Regions from separate parts of the Mesorhizobium sp. WSM4815 genome, predicted to be linked through region 4. Evidence: riboswitches for the same ligand, from Rfam matches in the RefSeq annotation. Region 4 holds a riboswitch; each other region holds the start of a gene.
The links. Region 4 has a riboswitch for cobalamin ahead of AC0L2B_RS05300 (CbtB domain-containing protein). Riboswitches for the same ligand answer to the same signal wherever they lie in the genome.

Region 1 (4,185 bases), on a different contig from region 4:
TCAGCCCGACGAAACCGATGACACCTGCGACCGAGACCAGGATCGCCGTCGAGAAGGCAGCGACGAGAAACGCCGTCCTGCGCATCCGCACAACCGGCACGCCGAGGCTTTCGGCAGCATTCTCGCCGGCCAGGAAGGCGTCGAGCTTGCGATGGTTCCACAGGCCATAAGCAAGAATGGTGCACGCGCCAAGAGCAGCCAGCCCGACATTGTCCCATCGCGCCAGGCCGAGCCCGCCCATCGTCCAGAACAAAACCGAGTGAGCGGCGCGCTGGTCTCCGGCGAAGACGAGATAGTTGGTCAAGGCAATGAACATGAACGAGACGGCAAGCCCGGCCAGTATCAGCCGTTCGGGGCCTTGCCCCCTCACCCGCGAAACCAGCAAAAGCACGATGCCGGCGGCCAATATGCCGCCGGTGAAGGCGGCAACCGGCAACGTCCAGATGCCGAAACGGTCGCCAAAAATGGTGATGACGGAAACAGCACCCGCCGCCGCACCGGAGGAAAGGCCGAACAGGAACGGATCGGCGAGGTCGTTTCGGGTTACCGTCTGCAGCAGCGCGCCGATGACGCCCAGCCCGGCGCCGACACAGATCGCCATGATGGTGCGCGGCAGCCTGAGATCGACGACAATCTTGGCAACCGGGATCTTGGCGACCGGGATATTGCCGACCGAGCCGGGCACGAGGTCTCCATCCAGCCCGGCCGCATGTCCGAGCGCAGCAATCACGTCGCTCAACGCTATGACCGTCGATCCATAGGCGATCGACAGCAGAGCAAGAGCGGCGATTGCTGCCACTCCTGCTGCCATGGCCAATTCGAACGCCCTGTGGCGCAAGCTCAGAAGGCTTCCGGGTGCATCGCGCTGGCGATCTTGCCGATCGCCTCGATGTTGGCGGGTCCGGGCGTCAGCTCGGCATAGCGCAGCGCGACGAAGCGCTCATTCCGGACCGCGTCGGTCTCCTTCATTGCCGGATGGACTTTGAGGAAGTCGAGCAGTTTCCTGTAACCGCCGCCGTCCTGGTAGTCGAGCAGGATCAGGAACTGCGGATTGCGGGAAGCGACCGTTTCCCAATCCGTGTTGCCCCAGCTCGTCTGCATGTCGGCCATGATGTTGTCGCCGCCGGCAGCGGCGATCATGGCGCTGGGGATCGCGAACTTGCCTGATGTGAAGGGTTTGTCTTCGCCGGAGTCGTAGAGAAACACCCGCGTCCCCTCGCGGTCGCCGACCTTTGCCGTGATATCGGCGAGTTGCGCTTTCCAGCCTGAAACGAGTTTTTTCGCCTCGGCCCCCTTGCCGAAAATCCTGCCCAGCTTTTCGATGTCGCCGTAGAGCAGGTCCATCGAGGCGGCGGGGCGGTTGTTGTCGAGATGGACGCAGCTTTCCGTCAGCACCAGCGTCTTGATGCCGTGCGGCGCCAGCGTATCGGGCGTTACCTCGCCGCCCGGCTTCATGCCGTAATACCAGCCGGCGAAGAAGAAATCGGGCTCGACCGCGACCAGGTTTTCGAGCGTCGGGTATTTCGGCGCAAGTTCCGGAATCGCGCCCTGCCCGGCCTTGAATTCCGGATCGACCTTGTACCATCCGGTGATGCCGGTCAGGCCGACGATCGACGGTTGCAGCCGCAGCGCGAAGGCCATCTCGGCCATGTTCATATCCTGGATGACGGCGCGCTTCGGCGCGGCGTCGAACGTCAGCGGTGTGCCGCAGCTGTCGACTGTTACCGGGAAAGCGAAGGCGGCCTGGGCAAGCAGCAGAGAGGCAAAAGGCAATGCGAGGCGTTTCACGGGTGTTGCTCCTTGGTTAGATCAGAAGAGGCACGGTTCGGGACTTCGAACACCGTGAGTTCGCGGTCTTCGGTGGGATGGCGCAGCCGAAGCACCTCGACGCCGAAAATCTCGCGGATCAACTGCTTGGTCAGCGCCTCGCGCGGACCGGCGAGTGCCTGCAGGCGGGCCTCGTTCATCACCGCGACCCTGGTGGCAAATGGCGTGACCAGCGACAGATCATGCAGCACCGCCACGACGGTCATGCCAAGCTGCGATACGAGTTCGAGAAGTTCGCTGCGGGCGCGCGGATCGAGATGATTGGTCGGTTCATCGAGGAACAGGATTTTCGGCTCCTGGGCGATGGCGCGCGCCAGTTGAGCGCGTTGCCGCTCACCACCCGACAGCGAGCCGATGGTGCGGCCGAGCAGCGGCACCAGGCCGGTTCTGCGAAGCGCTTCGACGACGATGTCGCGTTGCTCGCTCCTGCGTCGCAAGCCGGCATGCGGGACCCGCCCAAGTCCGACGTAGTCGATCACGGCAAGCCGCGGATCGGGCTGACCGGTCTGGCCGACGACCGCCATGTGCAGCGCCCGCTCGGCGGCCGGAAATGTCTCCAGCCGGCGTCCGGAAAATCTCACATCTCCCCCGCTCGGACGCAGCGTGCCGCATAGCATGCGCAGCAGCGTCGTCTTGCCGGCGCCGTTGGGACCGATGATGGCGAGGCGGTCTCCCGCCGCGACCGAAAGGCTGACCGCACTGACCAGGCGCTGGCCATTCGCCGTGGCGCTCAGTTCACGCGCTTCAAGAAGAGGCTGGCAGGCGTCCAACTTACCGTCACTTTCTCAATGGCGACGGAAGGAAGCTGGACCGGCCGACAAGACCGATGTCCACGTCTCCTCCCGGCACACCCCGTCCGGTCAACTCGTGCGATGGCAGGTCTCCTGGCTCGCGGGTCCTTGCGCCATCCTGCCTTCCCAGCCTTGCCGGCCAGTGGCATTTTCGGATTTTGCTCGCCGCTTACAGTTGCGGGGGCAGCCACGGCCTCGATCCGAAAATCTCACCGTGTTCCCTTTTCACCCCTCGCCTTTCGGCTTGGGGACCATCAGTCAGCGACCCTAGTTTTCCGCCAATCCCAGCGCAATAAATTTCCGGGTTCCAGAGTGCCCCGCGAGCAATGGTCTTGTCAGAACGAGCATACCGAATCTCGTAATGTAATAACGTTACTACTTAAAAGACAACGCCTGCTCCCGTCAAGCCCTTCGCCCAACGCCTTCGACTTGCCGACCACCGTCGCATTGCGCGGTGCGCAATTTCGATCAAACTGCCTCCACCAGCAAGCGATACCATGACCTGGCCAATGCGCAGTCCCACAGCAAGGAGCCATATGAACCCGACCGAGAAAGCGCTGTGGTTCGTCGAAAGCCATCTGCCGGAGGCCATCTCGCTCGACGATGTCGCCAACAGCAGCGGTGTGTCGCGCTTTCACGTGACGCGGGCTTTCGGTGCGGCGACCGGACGTTCGGTGATGGGCTACCTGCGTTCTCGCCGGCTGACCGAGGCGGCGCGCAGGCTCGCCGCCGGCGCACCGGACATCCTCTCGGTCGCGCTCGACGCCGGCTATGCCTCGCATGAGGCTTTCACCCGTGCCTTCCGCGACCAGTTCGGCACCACGCCGGAACTGGTGCGCGCGCAAGGCTCGCTCAAAAACCTCGATCTCGTGGAGCCGATCCTGATGGACCAGTCCTTCCTCGCCAATCTCGAGCCGCCGCGTTTCGAAACCAGCCGGCCGTTCCTCATCGCCGGTCTCGGCGAGCGCTACAGCTGCGAAACCAGCGCCGGCATTCCGATGCAGTGGCAGCGGTTCGGCCCCTATGTCGGCAACATTCCAGGCGAGGTCGGCGACATCGCCTATGGCGTCTGCGTCAACGGCGACGATGCAGGCAATTTCGACTATATCGCCGGCGTCGAGGTGTCCGATTTTTCGGACCTGCCGAAGGGGTTTTCGCGCGTACGCGTGCCGGCGCAGAAATGCGCCGTGTTCGCCCATCGTGACCACATCTCGACCATCCGCCGCACGGTCAACACGATCTGGAACAAATGGCTGCCGGCCTCCGGGCACAAGATTGCCGACGCGCCCGAATTCGAGCGCTACGGTCCCGAATTCGATCCGCGCAGCGGCAATGGCGGGCTGGAAATCTGGATACCGGTCAAAGGGTGAGGAAGCCTCCGCCTTGTCTTGCCTTATCCCCTTGTGGGAGAAGGTGGCCGCGAAGCGGCCGGATGAGGGGTGTTCCAGCTTGGCACCGCCGGCGATCCGGCCAACACCCCTCAACCGTCTCGGCGCTGCGCGCCGATCCACCTTCTCCCACAAGGGGAGAAGGGAAAGACGCTACAACTCCAGGTTCCAGTTCTGGC
Region 2 (4,185 bases), on a different contig from region 4:
GAGCAATCGATGCTGCGGCTGCCCGCGCCGCCAAGGTTCGCCTTTGTCTGCGGCTCGAATGCCTTCGTGTCAGCCGCCGCCCAGGCGCTGATCGATGCCGGCGTTCCGGCAAGCCTCATCCGCACCGAGCGCTACGGGGTTTAAGCTCCCCGGTCAGGCGTCGATCTCGAGCGCCGCCAGCGGCTTCGAACAGCAGGCAAGGATGAAGCCGTCGTCGATCTCGTGATCGAGGATGCCGCCATTGTGGCTCATCTCGACCGTGCCCGAGACCTTTTTCACCTTGCAGGTTCCGCACAGGCCGAACTCGCAGGCTGCGGGGATGCGTACGCCCGAAGCGCGCGCCGTCTGCAGCACGGTCTGGCCGGCAACGCATTCGGCATCAATATCCGAAAGCGAAAAGCGGATCGGCGTTGCGGCCTCGGCAGGTACCTCGATCCCGCCCTCTGCTGGCCCACCTTTTGCCGGCCCACCCTCTGCCGGCGAACCGAACGGGGCCGGAATTTCCTCCACCGCCGGGGCCGCAAAGCTCTCCTGATGGTAGTTGGCCATGTCGAAGCCGGCCGCCTCCAGCATCTGCCGCACGGCGCGCATGAACGGGCCGGGGCCGCAGCAGAAAATTTCGCGCTCGCGAAAATCGGGCGCCAGCAGCGGCAGCCGTATCGCGTCGATCCGGCCCATATGGCCGAACCAGCCCTCACGGCTGGACCGCTCCTCGATCATGAAGCCGAGCGTCAGGCCCGGCATGCGGCTGCCGAGCAGCTCGAGCTCCTTGCGGAAGATGATCTCCTCGGGCTTTCGCGCGCAGTTGACGAAGCCGACATCTGTCCATGGCGCGCAGTCGTTCAGCCAGCGCAGCATCGACATCATCGGCGTCACGCCTGAGCCGGCCGAAATGAACAGATACTTGGCCGCTGGATGGCTGTGCAGCGAAAAGTCGCCCGCCGGCCCATAGGCCTTCACGTGAACGCCGGGCTTCAGATTGTCGAACATCCAGCGGGTGCCGAGGCTGCCGGCCTGCGCTTTCACCGTCACCGCGATCGAGAACGGCCTCGACGGCGAGGACGACAGCGTATAGGTCCGCATCATCGGGCCCTCGGTGGTCGGCAGTTCCAGCGTCACGAACTGCCCCGGTCTGTAGCGGAACCAGGTCTGGTTGTCAGAGCGGAAGGTGAAGGTCTTCACGTCAGGCGCCTCGTCGCTGACGCCGATGACTTCCAGCACCTGGAGCCTGTCGTTCCAGGGCGCCATCTCGTCGAGATGGCGGTAGAGGCCAAGGTCCGTCATCGCATTCATCCCCTTGACCTCGTTCAGGCGACGCTGCGCAGCGCCGGCCGCCCGGCCTCGGCAAGGCGCGGCCCGATGAAGGAGGCGTACCATTCGACGAACTGGATGACGCCGCCCTCATGCAGTTCCGAATAGGGGCCGGGCTCATAGGCCGGCGACAGGATGCCGAAGGCGTTTTCCTCGACAATGCGACGGTCCTGGTCGTTGGTCTCGGTCCAGACATGGGTGAGTTCGGCGAGGTCGTAATCGACGCCTTCGACCGCGTCCTTGTGGACAAGCCATTTGGTGGTGACGGCCGTTTCCGTGGCACTGATCGGCAGCACGCGGAAGGTGACGGCATGATCGCCGAGGATATGGTTCCAACTCGTCGGATAGTGATAGAGCAGCAGCGAGCCGATACGGTCGGTCGAAACGCTGTCGGAAAGGTTCTTCTTCACCGCGCGTCTTCCCGTCATCGTGTAGCTGACGGCGTCGCGCAGCAGCGGCGCGCGGGTGACGCGATACTGCCCGGCCGGATCGATGCGGAACTTGCTCGGCAAGCCCGCCGCCTCGCATTTCGCCCAGTGCGCGAGCATCTCCGGATCGCTGTCGGCGCCCTGCACGCCGGTCACGGTCGGCGCTTCCGGGAATGTCTTGCAGAGTTCCGGATGGTTGCCGGCGCAATGGTAGCACTCGCGGTTGTTCTCCCAGACGAGCTTCCAGTTGCCCTTCTCGACGATGGTCGATTCGAAGGCGATTTTTGCCTCGCGCAGCCGGTGCGGCAGCAGGTAAGGCTCGATCATGGCGCGCATCGGCGCGAAGTCGGCCGGCTCGTTGGCCAAGCAGATAAAGATGTAGCCGGCAACGCTTTCGCAAGCCACCGGCTTCAGGCTGAACTGGCTCTTGTCGAAGCCGTCTGCCATCTGGCGAGCAAACAACAGCCGGCCGTCCAGCTCGTAGGTCCACTGGTGATAGGGGCAGACCAGCTTCGCCGCAGTGCCCTTGTCGGCATTGCAGACACGGCTGCCGCGATGCCGGCAGGAATTGTGGAAGGCATTGATCTTGCCTTGCTGGTCGCGGACCAGCACGACCGGATAGTCGCCGATCTGGGCGGTGATATAGCTGCCAGCTTTCGGCAACTCGCAATCGTGGCCGATGAACAGCCAGTCGCGATACCAGATCAGCTCCATGTCGAGCTTGAAGAAATCTGGATCGGTGTAGAAGGGCTGCTCGAGCGAATAGCCTTGCCTGCGGCCGTGCAAGAGCCTCAGCATGTCGTTGCGCGCGTCCATGTCCTGTCCTCGTGTAAGGACTGAACTGGTGGTGATGGAGGGAGGACCGTTTGCACGCCGGCGACAGGGCCGGACGTGCATCATCCACCTCTTGACCGCCCACCGCGATCAGTCGAGTCTGAAAATCTCGGGCTGGTTTCCGGGCTCTGGAGTGTCCTTGCGGACTCGTCGCGACACCTTCCCAGGCTTGTGGCCCAGTGGTCTCCCGTTGCGACTTGAACTCCACCACCGTTGCGGGGGCAGCGCCGGGTTCTGACCGGCTTCCCAATTCTCCGCTTCGTCGTCACCAAGCGGCACCTGAGATGGCGTGATCTAATCATGCCGGCCGGCTGACTGCCGGCATGAAAGCGACATCGTATCCATGCGGCGCGACACCGCCTGCGAAACCTGCAGGTTTATATCTGCAGGGCTGAAACCCCACTTTGTCGGCGGCCATTGTCGGCTGCCGTGACATCGAATCCGACCCGCGGCGGCGACCAGGAAGGTTAACAGTTTACAAAAGTGACTATTAGCCGCCTCTAAAATCGAACCGAACGGTTCGTTTCTGTTGACAATGAGTACAGCATGCTGTGAACGCAGATCCGCCAATCCGTCAAATCATGAATGGCTAATTTTGAATAAGATATTGAAAACGAACCATAAAACCATGGTAGTAGATGCTTCTGGTACAATTTCAAGGTGTAGATTCTTGGTCCATACGGAACAACTTCGTGATTGGAATCCGCCGAATGGCCTTCCCACATCGGGGCTGTCCGAACGACGCGCGCATCCTCCCAAGACACGCCGCTAGACGGACTGAAGACTAAGATACTGGAGTACTAAAATGAAAAAGATCGCTCTTGCTGCCGTCGCCGCTCTGGCCATCACCGGCAGCGCCTTTGCCGGCAGCGACCATTATGGGTCCAACGCCGCCACCCAGCCGACTGCTTCGGTCGACAGCTCGTATACGGCCTCTGTCCAGACGCCGGCTCACGCTGAAAAGCAGCCCGTTGGCCAGGGCGCCGACCGCAACCTTTTCGGCAACAATTAACAGCTGGTCCCAAACAGCAAAGTGGCGGTCCGCCGCTCGGGATCTGAGGAACTCAGGAGTATTTGAAATGAAGAAGCTCATTCTTGCCACCGCCGCCATTGTGGCCATATCCGGCAGCGCTTTTGCCGGCAGCGACAACTTTGGATCGAACGGCGCCAACCAGCCGGCCGCTGCGGTCGACAGCAACTCGTACACGGCTTCGATTCGGAATTCGGCTTCGCCGCAGAATCCGGTTCCGGCTGACGAGAAACCCGTCAACGGCAGCGACCGTAACCTGTTCGGCAACAACTAACAGTTCGTTCCAACAGCGGCGGCGGCATTTGCCCGCCGGGCTGGCGGAACCAAGAAAATCCAGGAGTTTTGAAAATGAAGAAGATCGTTCTTACCGCCGCCGCGCTTTTGATTGCTGCGGGCGGCGCTTTTGCCGGTAGCGACAACTTTGGCAGAACCGACATCAACAAGCAGGCGACCATCAACGTCGACAACACGCAGACTTCTTCGGTACGCAATACCGGCTCGCCGGTCTACAAGCTGCTCAACTCGTCGGGCGACGTACAGAAGTCGGCCCCGCAGGGCAGCGACCGGAACCTGTTCGGCCGC
Region 3 (4,185 bases), on a different contig from region 4:
CGATGATCTCATTGAACTCAGAATAGCACATGTGGGTGTGAATTTGGGTCGCGTCCGCTACACCCGTTGAAGCGAGCCGGAAGCATTCGACAGCCCAGCCGAGATAATGTTTCCAGTCGGACTTCCGCAGGGGCAAGCCTTCGCGAAACGCGGCCTCATCGATCTGGATCACCCTTGCGCCAGCTCTTTCCAGGTCGGCCACTTCATCGCGGATGGCGAGCGCGATTTGGCGGCAGACCTCGGCGCGGGGTACGTCGTCGCGCACAAAAGACCAGTTAAGAATGGTCACTGGGCCTGTGAGCATGCCCTTTACCGGCTTTTTCGTCAGCGACTGGGCAAATTGCCACCAGAGGACCGTCATCGGATTGGGCCGCGATACGTCGCCGAAGATGATGGGAGGGCGCACGAGCCGGGAGCCGTAACTTTGCACCCAGCCATGCTGGGTGAAGGCGAGGCCGGACAGCTGCTCGCCGAAATGCTGCACCATGTCGTGTCGTTCGAACTCGCCGTGTACCAGCACGTCCAGCCCGATCTCCTCCTGCCAACGCACAGCCGCCTCAGTCTCCTTCTTCAGGAAGGCCTGGTAGTCGACATAGCTCAGCCGGCCCTTCGCGTGAGCGGAGCGCGCCCTGCGCACCTCGGGCGTCTGCGGGAAGGACCCGATGGTCGTCGTCGGGAACGGCGGCAGGCGGAGCGTGTCGGCCTGGACTCTCGAGCGCTTGGCAAATGCGCTCTTTCGTTGCTTCATGACGCCGTCAATGCTGCTAATTCGACCGTGGACGAGCGGATCATGGACCTTTGTAGACATTGCGCGCGCGGCGGCCGCCTCGGCAGAAGCTTTCAATGAGCCTGCTACGGCCTCCCTGCCTTCGGATAAGGCTTGGGCCAGCACGAGCAGCTCTTCAGTCTTCTGGGCGGCGAATGCCAGCCACGAACTGACGTCCACATCCAGCGCGGTCTCCATCCGCAGGTCCATCGGCACATGAAGCATCGAGCAGGAAGGCGCAATCTCGACGCGATCCAGCGGCCAGCCGGCAACGACCGGCTTGATGCGGTCGAGAATGGCAGCCAGGTTCGCGCGCCAGACGTTGCGGCCGTCGATCAAGCCAAGTGAGAGCACCAGATCCTTCGGTGCGAGCCGACCAACCGTCTCCAACTGCTCGGGAGCGCGCACGAGATCGAGATGTAGGCCCGCCAGGCGCAGCGAAAGCGTGGTCTCGAGATTGTCCCCGAGCGGCCCGAAATAGGTAGCCAGCATAATTTTCAACTTGGGCGCGGCTTTCGACAGCTGGCCATAGGTGAATTCGAAGGCAGCTCGTTCGATCGGGTTAAGATCGAGCACAAGCGCCGGCTCATCAATCTGCACCCAGTCCGCCCCCGAGAGCTCCAGCGTCCGCAGGAGTTGCTCGTAGACGGGCAGCAGCCGCGGTAGGAGCGCTATCGGATCGAAACCCTGGTCGGGAGACTTCGCCAGCTTGAGGAAGGTGACCGGTCCAAGGATGACCGGGCGTGTATGGATGCCAAGCTCTTTTGCCTCCAGAAAGTGATCGACTGGGTTCGTCGACGAGAGCGCGAATGTCTGATCCTGGCTCAGCTCCGGCACGATGTAGTGGTAGTTAGTGTCGAACCATTTGGTCATTTCCATCGCGGTTACGCGCTGCCCCTGAACTGCATGCCCGTGACTGGCGTGTCCACAACCCGCAGTATCGCCTTGCGTCCCGCGCGCCATCGCGAAGTAGATGTCGAGCGGGACCTCGCCGCCCGTCCAGCCGTAACGAGCTGGCACGGCGCCGACCATTGCTGCGGTGTCGAGCACATGGTCATACAGTGAGAAGTCGTTCGACGGGATTTTCGACACGCCGCGGTCGTGCTGCTCGCTCCAGCTGGCGGCACGGAGTGCCTTCGCCGTCGACAGAAGGTTGGCAGCAGAAGATTTTCCGGACCAGTAGCTTTCGAGCGCGAATTTCAGTTCTCGCCGGCGACCGACACGCGGCATGCCAAGCGTTGCTATGGGAACTTGCTGGGAGACATTCATTCCATACCCCGATGGTTGCGGCGGGGACAAGGAAGGCGCTAGCAGGCCGGCATAAACGCCGAGCTGCCGCGGCCACCAGACACCCCGCCCGTGACGTTGTTTACCGTGGCAGGTCTCCTGGCTCGCGGGTCACAGCCTCTGCCCCGTCTTCCCGGGGCAGTTCGCCCCAGTGACATTGATGGGTTTGGCTCGCCGCTTACAGTTGCGGGGGCAGCGCCGGCATTGCACCGGCTTCCCTCTTAGCTCTGCTACGGCAACGCCTAGCGGAGAACCACGACACGCGGACAATCGCAGCAGCCCGCTTTGTTGTCAATGAGGTATAAAGAAATGTTTATGTGTTTATGTGAACTGTTCACCTGCGGCTCCCAATTCGGAGGTCGCCGTAGAGCTGAGCCTTCTGCGCCACTCTCCGGTGTGCGCAGGCTGTGCCTGGCCGCTCGGGCAATCTGCCATTTGTACGATCCCGTCCCAAAACGACTTCGTCAAAAATGGCGCGTGTTGGCCATTCATGATCGGCAGTACTGGCCCGAAGTGCGACAACGTTCCTGAGCCTCAACAACCAGAAATTTGGAGAAAAACCGCCATCCTTCTCGGACTGGTACGCGTTCGATTTACACGCGCTCGTCTGGACAGCCTGCACAACAGGAAGGTGGGCAACACGTGGCGGAAATGCCGCCCTACAGCGAACCCGCCTGTTCAGCCTCGCGGCGCAAATTCTGCCGGGGTCTGGGGCCGATCTGCTGGATCACCAATCCGGCCGCCAGTGAGCCAAGGTCGCCGCAGGTCTGCAGGTCGCGGCCTTGCGTGTAGCCATGCAGGAAGCCGGCGGCATAGAGATCGCCGGCGCCTGTCGTGTCAACCAGTTCCTTGATCGCGGTCGCCTTGATCACCACGGTCTCGCCGCCGCGCACGATCACCGAGCCCTTTTCAGAACAGGTCACGGCGGCGATCCTGCAATCCGTGCGGATCTGCGCCAGTGCCTCGTCGAACGAGGCGGTCTGGTACAGCGACTTGATCTCGTGGCTGTTGGCAAACACGATGTCGACGGTGCCCGAGCGCATCAGCTCCAGAAACTCCTCGCGGTAGCGGTCGACGCAGAACGAATCCGACAATGTCATCGACACTTCGCGCCCGGCTGCGTGGGCGAGCTTCGCCGTCTGCCGGAACGCTTCCTTGGCGCGCGGCGGGTCCCACAGATAGCCCTCGAAATAGGTAACGGCGGCGCCCGACGCCTTGTCCGCCTCGACATCCTCCGGACCGAGCTCGACGCAAGCGCCGAGATAGGTGTTCATCGAGCGCTCGCCGTCCGGCGTGACGAAGATCATCGAGCGCGCCGTCGGCGGTTCGCCATTGAGCGGCCTGGTGTCGAAGGCGACGCCCTGGGCGTGCATGTCATGGGCGTAGATCTCGCCGAGCGTGTCATTCGAGACCTTGCCGAAGAAGGCGGCGCGGCCGCCGAAGCTGGCGACGCCCGCCGCCGTGTTGCCGGCGCTGCCGCCGGAGGCTTCGATGGCCGGGCCCATGCGGCTGTAGAGCAGCTCGGCGCGCCTCATGTCGATCAAATTCATCGCGCCCTTGATGATGCCGTTCGTCTCAAGGAATGCCTCGTCGCACTGGGCGATGATGTCGACAATGGCATTACCGATACAAAGCACGTCATAGTCCAGCATCTATTCATATCTCCGCCAAAAACCCACCCTCTGCCGCGCCGGGCGCGGGCGGGTTTTTGCAGGTGTGGAATGGAGTTGCCGTATGCCGCTGCATCCAACATCGGCGCATCACGCTGCTGCCGGTCCTGCCTCACGCAGCAGGTCCTCAGCTCTGTCCGTCCTTTCCCACGTGAACTCCGGCTCTTCGCGGCCGAAGTGTCCGTATGTCGCGGTCTTGCGGTATATTGGGCGTAAGAGATCAAGCATCTTGATGATGCCTTTCGGTCGGAGATTGAAAAGCTCAAGAACGACGCGCTCGATCCTTTTTTCGTCGATCTTTGCGGTTCCGAAGGTATTGATCAGGATAGACACCGGCGCGGCCACACCGATCGCGTAGGCAAGCTGAACCTCGCAGACATCCGCAAGGCCGCTTGCAACGACATTTTTTGCGACGTACCGCGCCGCATAGGCGGCCGAGCGATCAACCTTGGACGGGTCCTT
Region 4 (4,185 bases):
CTCGATCGCCAATTTCTGCGTTGCGAAGGCGGCGACGATCGCCAGCGGCAGGAACCATACGTTCCCCGAGATAAGGGCGACGCCGATCATCAGCAGCGTGTTGGCCAGATAGATCGGATTGCGGCTGACGGCGAAGGGGCCCGATGTCACCAGATGGTCCGGCACGGCGTTCGGGTGGAGCGTCGTCTTTGCCCGGATCATGATGCGGATCGCCGTGAACCAGAGTGCGACGACGCCGAACAATGCCACCCAGCCGGCCGCGAACAGGATGTCGCCCAAAAGACCGCCGATCCATGGCAGCGGATAAAGCAAGCCAAGCGCGATGCTGACGGCGATGGCCGCGACATAGATCAGCGGCGGCCACGGTATAAACCCCGGTTTTTGCTGTCCCGGTTTCTGTTGGCCCGGTTTCTGCTGATGGTCGGTCATTGTGCTCCTCCCTCCATCAAAGTGCCGTCGGCCTTGGCAGTGCAGGCGCCGGCGAGCTCGTCGAGATGCGCCTTCCATTCCGCAGCCTGGTCGTTGCGGTAGAGCCGATCAAGCGTGGCCTCGCCCTCGAGCGTATCGAGCATGCAGACACAATAGCTGCTGCAGAACTCCGTGTCGCGCGATTGCTCGCACGATGCCTGGCACTCTTTCAGGAAGGTGACCTGCCTGGTTTCGACCGCTGCCGGCATGACTTGCGAAATCAGCCAGACCGAGCCGATCAGCACCGGCTGGTGGATCAGATAGAAGGCGAGGCTGTGCCGGCCGATAAAGACCAGCGGATTAGTCCAGCGGCCGGGCGTCAGGCCCGCCAGCCGCGTCAGCATGCCGGAGGCGAAGGCAAGCTTTGCCGCTGCGATGCCGGCAAGCACAGCGCCGAACCATGGAAACAGCGGGACATAATCGTTGGAGCGCGGGTTGGTTGCCGACAGGCCGACCCACCACAGGGCCGGATGATCGAAGATCTCGGACCTGAGGTAGAGCGGCGCGGTGATGACGAAAGCTGCGACAACCAGCGTCAGCAGCGCCGGCAGCCGCAGAAACGCCAGGCCGAGCAGGCTGGCCAGTGCGATCTCGTGCAGGATGCCGAAGAAGATGAAACTGTCGGGTGTGGCAAGCCTGGTGGCGGCCGATATGGCGAGCGCCGCCCCGCCGACCATGGCGAAGCGTTTCCAGAAGCCGTTCCAGCGGATTTGCTTGCCATGGGCGAGGAACAGGCTGACGCCGACCAGGAACAGGAAGGTCGAAGCGATGCAGCGCGCGTAGAATTTCCACCAGCCAAAGGCGGTCAGGCCGGGATCGGTGTAGCCGAAGAATTCGAGATCCCAGGTGAAATGGTAGCTCGCCATGGCAAGCAAAGCGATGCCGCGGGCGACGTCGATAGCGATGATGCGCCTGGATCGGTCCTGAACGGCCGGCGTAGGAATGGTCATGATCTCGCAATTCTGATTCAGTGCTGCAAGACGACTATCATGGTTGCCCCGGACAAAAGAAGACAGGGCCCGTTGATGCCCAGGGCGTCGAAGCCGGCGCCGCCCCTCATTGCCCTGCCGGGCATTTCTCCCCGTATAGTGACGGGGAGAAAGAAGCCGGCCGCAACGCCCGGCGCCATCCTTGCGACGCTGATGATTGGCGAAACCGCCGATGACAGCCCCCTTCTCCCCGTCACTATACGGGGAGAAGATGCCGGCAGGCAGATGAGGGGCAGCGCCGACGATTCAACCATCAAGATCGCGGCGAAGAGGAACCAAGCTGGTTCCCGGCACGGCGCATTCGCGCTGCTAGCTGGCGGAATTTGGTTTGCCGGGCGCGGCGATTCTGCCTATAGTCGCAGCCGTCGTCGGTTCCGTTTTGGAACCAAGAGGGAATGCGGTAGGGGCAAAATTCGCCCGATGCCGTGGCTGCCCCCGCAACTGTGTGCGGTAGTCCTCTCCATATGCCACTGAAGATTTTCTTCGGGAAGAGCTTCTTCGGGAAGGTGGGGAAGGGCGCTGATCCGCGAGCCAGGAGACCTGCCGGCGACAGGAGAACTGACTTCTATGCCCTCGGGTGGAGGGCGAAAGGACAAGACATGAATACCGCTTCCGTCTCGCTCGGCGCTTCCGTCTCCTCGCAGTCGCGCTTTGTGCAGTTGGCGCTTGCTGCATTTCTCGGCGTTTTCGTCATGGGCTTTGTCGGCTTCTCGCACATCGATGCGGTCCACAATGCCGCTCACGACTATCGCCATTCGACGGGCTTTCCCTGCCACTGACGAGGGGCTGACACCATGACACTGTTTCGCAACGTCGTGTTCATCGCGGCGATCGCAGGGCTTGTGGCCGGCGTCGTTCTCGCCTGCATGCAGGCCTACGCCACGGTGCCACTCATCCTCAAGGCGGAAGTCTACGAACAGGCCGGCGGTGGTCACACGCATGACCATGGTTTGTCGCCGGCCGCAGCAGGCAGTAATGCCATGAGCAGCGCCGTGCCGGCTGAAGCAGCCACCGCGGAAGAGGAAGGCTGGGCGCCGGCCGATGGCTTCGAGCGCTTCGCCTTTAACGTCGTTGCCAACGTCGTCACCGGCATCGGCTTTGCGCTGATCCTGGTCGCCGCTTCGGAATTCGCCGGCGGCATCGGCAATTGGCGACAGGGCCTGTTCTGGGGCCTTGCCGGCTTTGCCGTGTTCACGCTGGCCCCGAACCTTGGCCTGCCGCCCGAACTGCCGGCGATGCCGGCGGCCGATCTCGCCCAGCGCCAGATCTGGTGGACGGCAACGGTGGTGGCGACCGCGGCCGGTCTCGGCCTGCTCGCCTTTCGCAAGTCATTGCCGCTGGCGGTGATTGCCGTGGCGTTGATCGTGGCGCCGCATATTGTCGGCGCGCCGCAGCCCGACAGTTTCGAATCGCCGATCCCGGAAGGCCTGCACCACCAGTTCGTGGTGGCGGTGACGCTGACCAATCTGGTGTTCTGGCTGGTGCTCGGCGCTGTCGTCGGCGTGGTGCGCGGCCGCTTGACCGGCGCCGCAACCGGCCTGCGCGACAGCCTTGCCTGATCGCGCTGCTCCAGGCAGCAAGCTGACCCTGGTCATCGGCGGTGCACGCTCGGGCAAGAGCGCGCATGCCGAAAGCCTGGTGAAGGCCTGTCCGGCGCCGTGGACCTACATCGTCACGGCGCAAGCCTATGACGACGAGATGCGCGAACGCATCGCGCTGCACCGGGCGCGGCGCGGCTGCGGCTGGACGACCATCGACGCGCCGCTCGATCTCGTCGGCGCGATCGGGGGGCTGCCTGACGGCCGGCCCGTCCTGATCGACTGCCTGACGCTGTGGCTGTCCAACCATATGCTGGCCGAACGCGACATTGAGGCCGAATGCCGAGGGCTGGCGGATGTGCTGTCGCGGCCGCGCGGGCCGTGGTTCGTGGTTTCCAACGAGGTCGGGCAGGGCATCGTGCCCGACAATGCGCTTGCCCGCCGGTTCCGCGATGCCGCCGGCCGGCTCAACCAGCAGGTCGCCGCCGTCGCCGGCACAGTACTGCTGATGGTGGCGGGACTGCCGCTCAAGGTGAAGTGATATGACCGATATCGACGACAGGGACGAGCAACGCCACCGCGCCAAGATGGCCAAACGCAAGGCGGTGCAGGACGCCGAGGTCGCGGCCAAGACGGTCGAGAAGGGACTGCTGATCGTCAACACCGGGCCCGGCAAGGGCAAGACCACTGCCGCCTTCGGGCTGGCGCTGAGGATGCTCGGCTACGGCAGGCGCGTCGGCGTCGTCCAGTTCATCAAGGGCAAATGGCATACTGGCGAGAAGGACGCCTTTGCCGCTTTCGGCGACCGGGTCGTCTGGCACACGATGGGCGAGGGTTTTACCTGGGAAACGCAGGATCTGAAGCGCGACATCGCCGCCGCCGAGGCTGCCTGGGCCAAGGTGCTCGAGCTGATGGCCGATCCATCGATCAGCCTGCTGGTACTCGACGAGTTGAACATCGCGCTGCGCTACGACTATCTCGATCTCGACACGGTGGTGGCGGCGCTGAAGGGCCGCCGCGAAAACCTGCATATCGTCGTCACCGGCCGCAACGCCAAGCAGGCGCTGGTCGATGCCGCCGATCTGGTCACCGAGATGGGCGTCACCAAGCATCACTTTTCCGCCGGCGTGAAGGCGCAGCAAGGCATAGAGTTCTGAGGTTTCGTTCGCCTCTTCTCCCTTCTCCCCTTG

Region 1: it holds a riboswitch for cobalamin, as region 4 does, so the genes downstream of both, AC0L2B_RS03720 (ABC transporter ATP-binding protein) here and AC0L2B_RS05300 (CbtB domain-containing protein) in region 4, are expected to answer to the same signal.
Region 2: it holds a riboswitch for cobalamin, as region 4 does, so the genes downstream of both, AC0L2B_RS30575 (aromatic ring-hydroxylating oxygenase subunit alpha) here and AC0L2B_RS05300 (CbtB domain-containing protein) in region 4, are expected to answer to the same signal.
Region 3: it holds a riboswitch for cobalamin, as region 4 does, so the genes downstream of both, metE (5-methyltetrahydropteroyltriglutamate--homocysteine S-methyltransferase) here and AC0L2B_RS05300 (CbtB domain-containing protein) in region 4, are expected to answer to the same signal.

What each region holds. Positions count from the first base shown of each region.
Region 1 covers NZ_JBVVQS010000075.1:1,412-5,596, reverse strand. Annotated here, with positions in the region: gene AC0L2B_RS03730 (FecCD family ABC transporter permease) at 1-811, opposite strand, end outside; gene AC0L2B_RS03725 (ABC transporter substrate-binding protein) at 841-1,788, opposite strand; gene AC0L2B_RS03720 (ABC transporter ATP-binding protein) at 1,785-2,597, opposite strand; cobalamin riboswitch at 2,685-2,889, opposite strand; gene AC0L2B_RS03715 (AraC family transcriptional regulator) at 3,155-3,988, shown strand; gene AC0L2B_RS03710 (bifunctional helix-turn-helix transcriptional regulator/GNAT family N-acetyltransferase) at 4,160-4,185, opposite strand, start outside.
Region 2 covers NZ_JBVVQS010000102.1:371,202-375,386, forward strand. Annotated here, with positions in the region: gene AC0L2B_RS30565 (FAD-binding oxidoreductase) at 1-144, shown strand, start outside; gene AC0L2B_RS30570 (FAD-binding oxidoreductase) at 154-1,284, opposite strand; gene AC0L2B_RS30575 (aromatic ring-hydroxylating oxygenase subunit alpha) at 1,308-2,555, opposite strand; cobalamin riboswitch at 2,669-2,871, opposite strand; gene AC0L2B_RS30580 (DUF680 domain-containing protein) at 3,379-3,585, shown strand; gene AC0L2B_RS30585 (DUF680 domain-containing protein) at 3,653-3,877, shown strand; gene AC0L2B_RS30590 (DUF680 domain-containing protein) at 3,952-4,185, shown strand, end outside.
Region 3 covers NZ_JBVVQS010000089.1:109,592-113,776, reverse strand. Annotated here, with positions in the region: gene metE (5-methyltetrahydropteroyltriglutamate--homocysteine S-methyltransferase) at 1-2,011, opposite strand, end outside; cobalamin riboswitch at 2,126-2,326, opposite strand; gene AC0L2B_RS12185 (adenosine kinase) at 2,713-3,705, opposite strand; gene metK (methionine adenosyltransferase) at 3,814-4,185, opposite strand, start outside.
Region 4 covers NZ_JBVVQS010000078.1:54,615-58,799, reverse strand. Annotated here, with positions in the region: gene AC0L2B_RS05310 (methyltransferase family protein) at 1-429, opposite strand, end outside; gene AC0L2B_RS05305 (heparan-alpha-glucosaminide N-acetyltransferase) at 426-1,418, opposite strand; cobalamin riboswitch at 1,810-2,019, shown strand; gene AC0L2B_RS05300 (CbtB domain-containing protein) at 2,057-2,236, shown strand; gene AC0L2B_RS05295 (CbtA family protein) at 2,252-3,016, shown strand; gene cobU (bifunctional adenosylcobinamide kinase/adenosylcobinamide-phosphate guanylyltransferase) at 3,039-3,536, shown strand; gene cobO (cob(I)yrinic acid a,c-diamide adenosyltransferase) at 3,538-4,152, shown strand.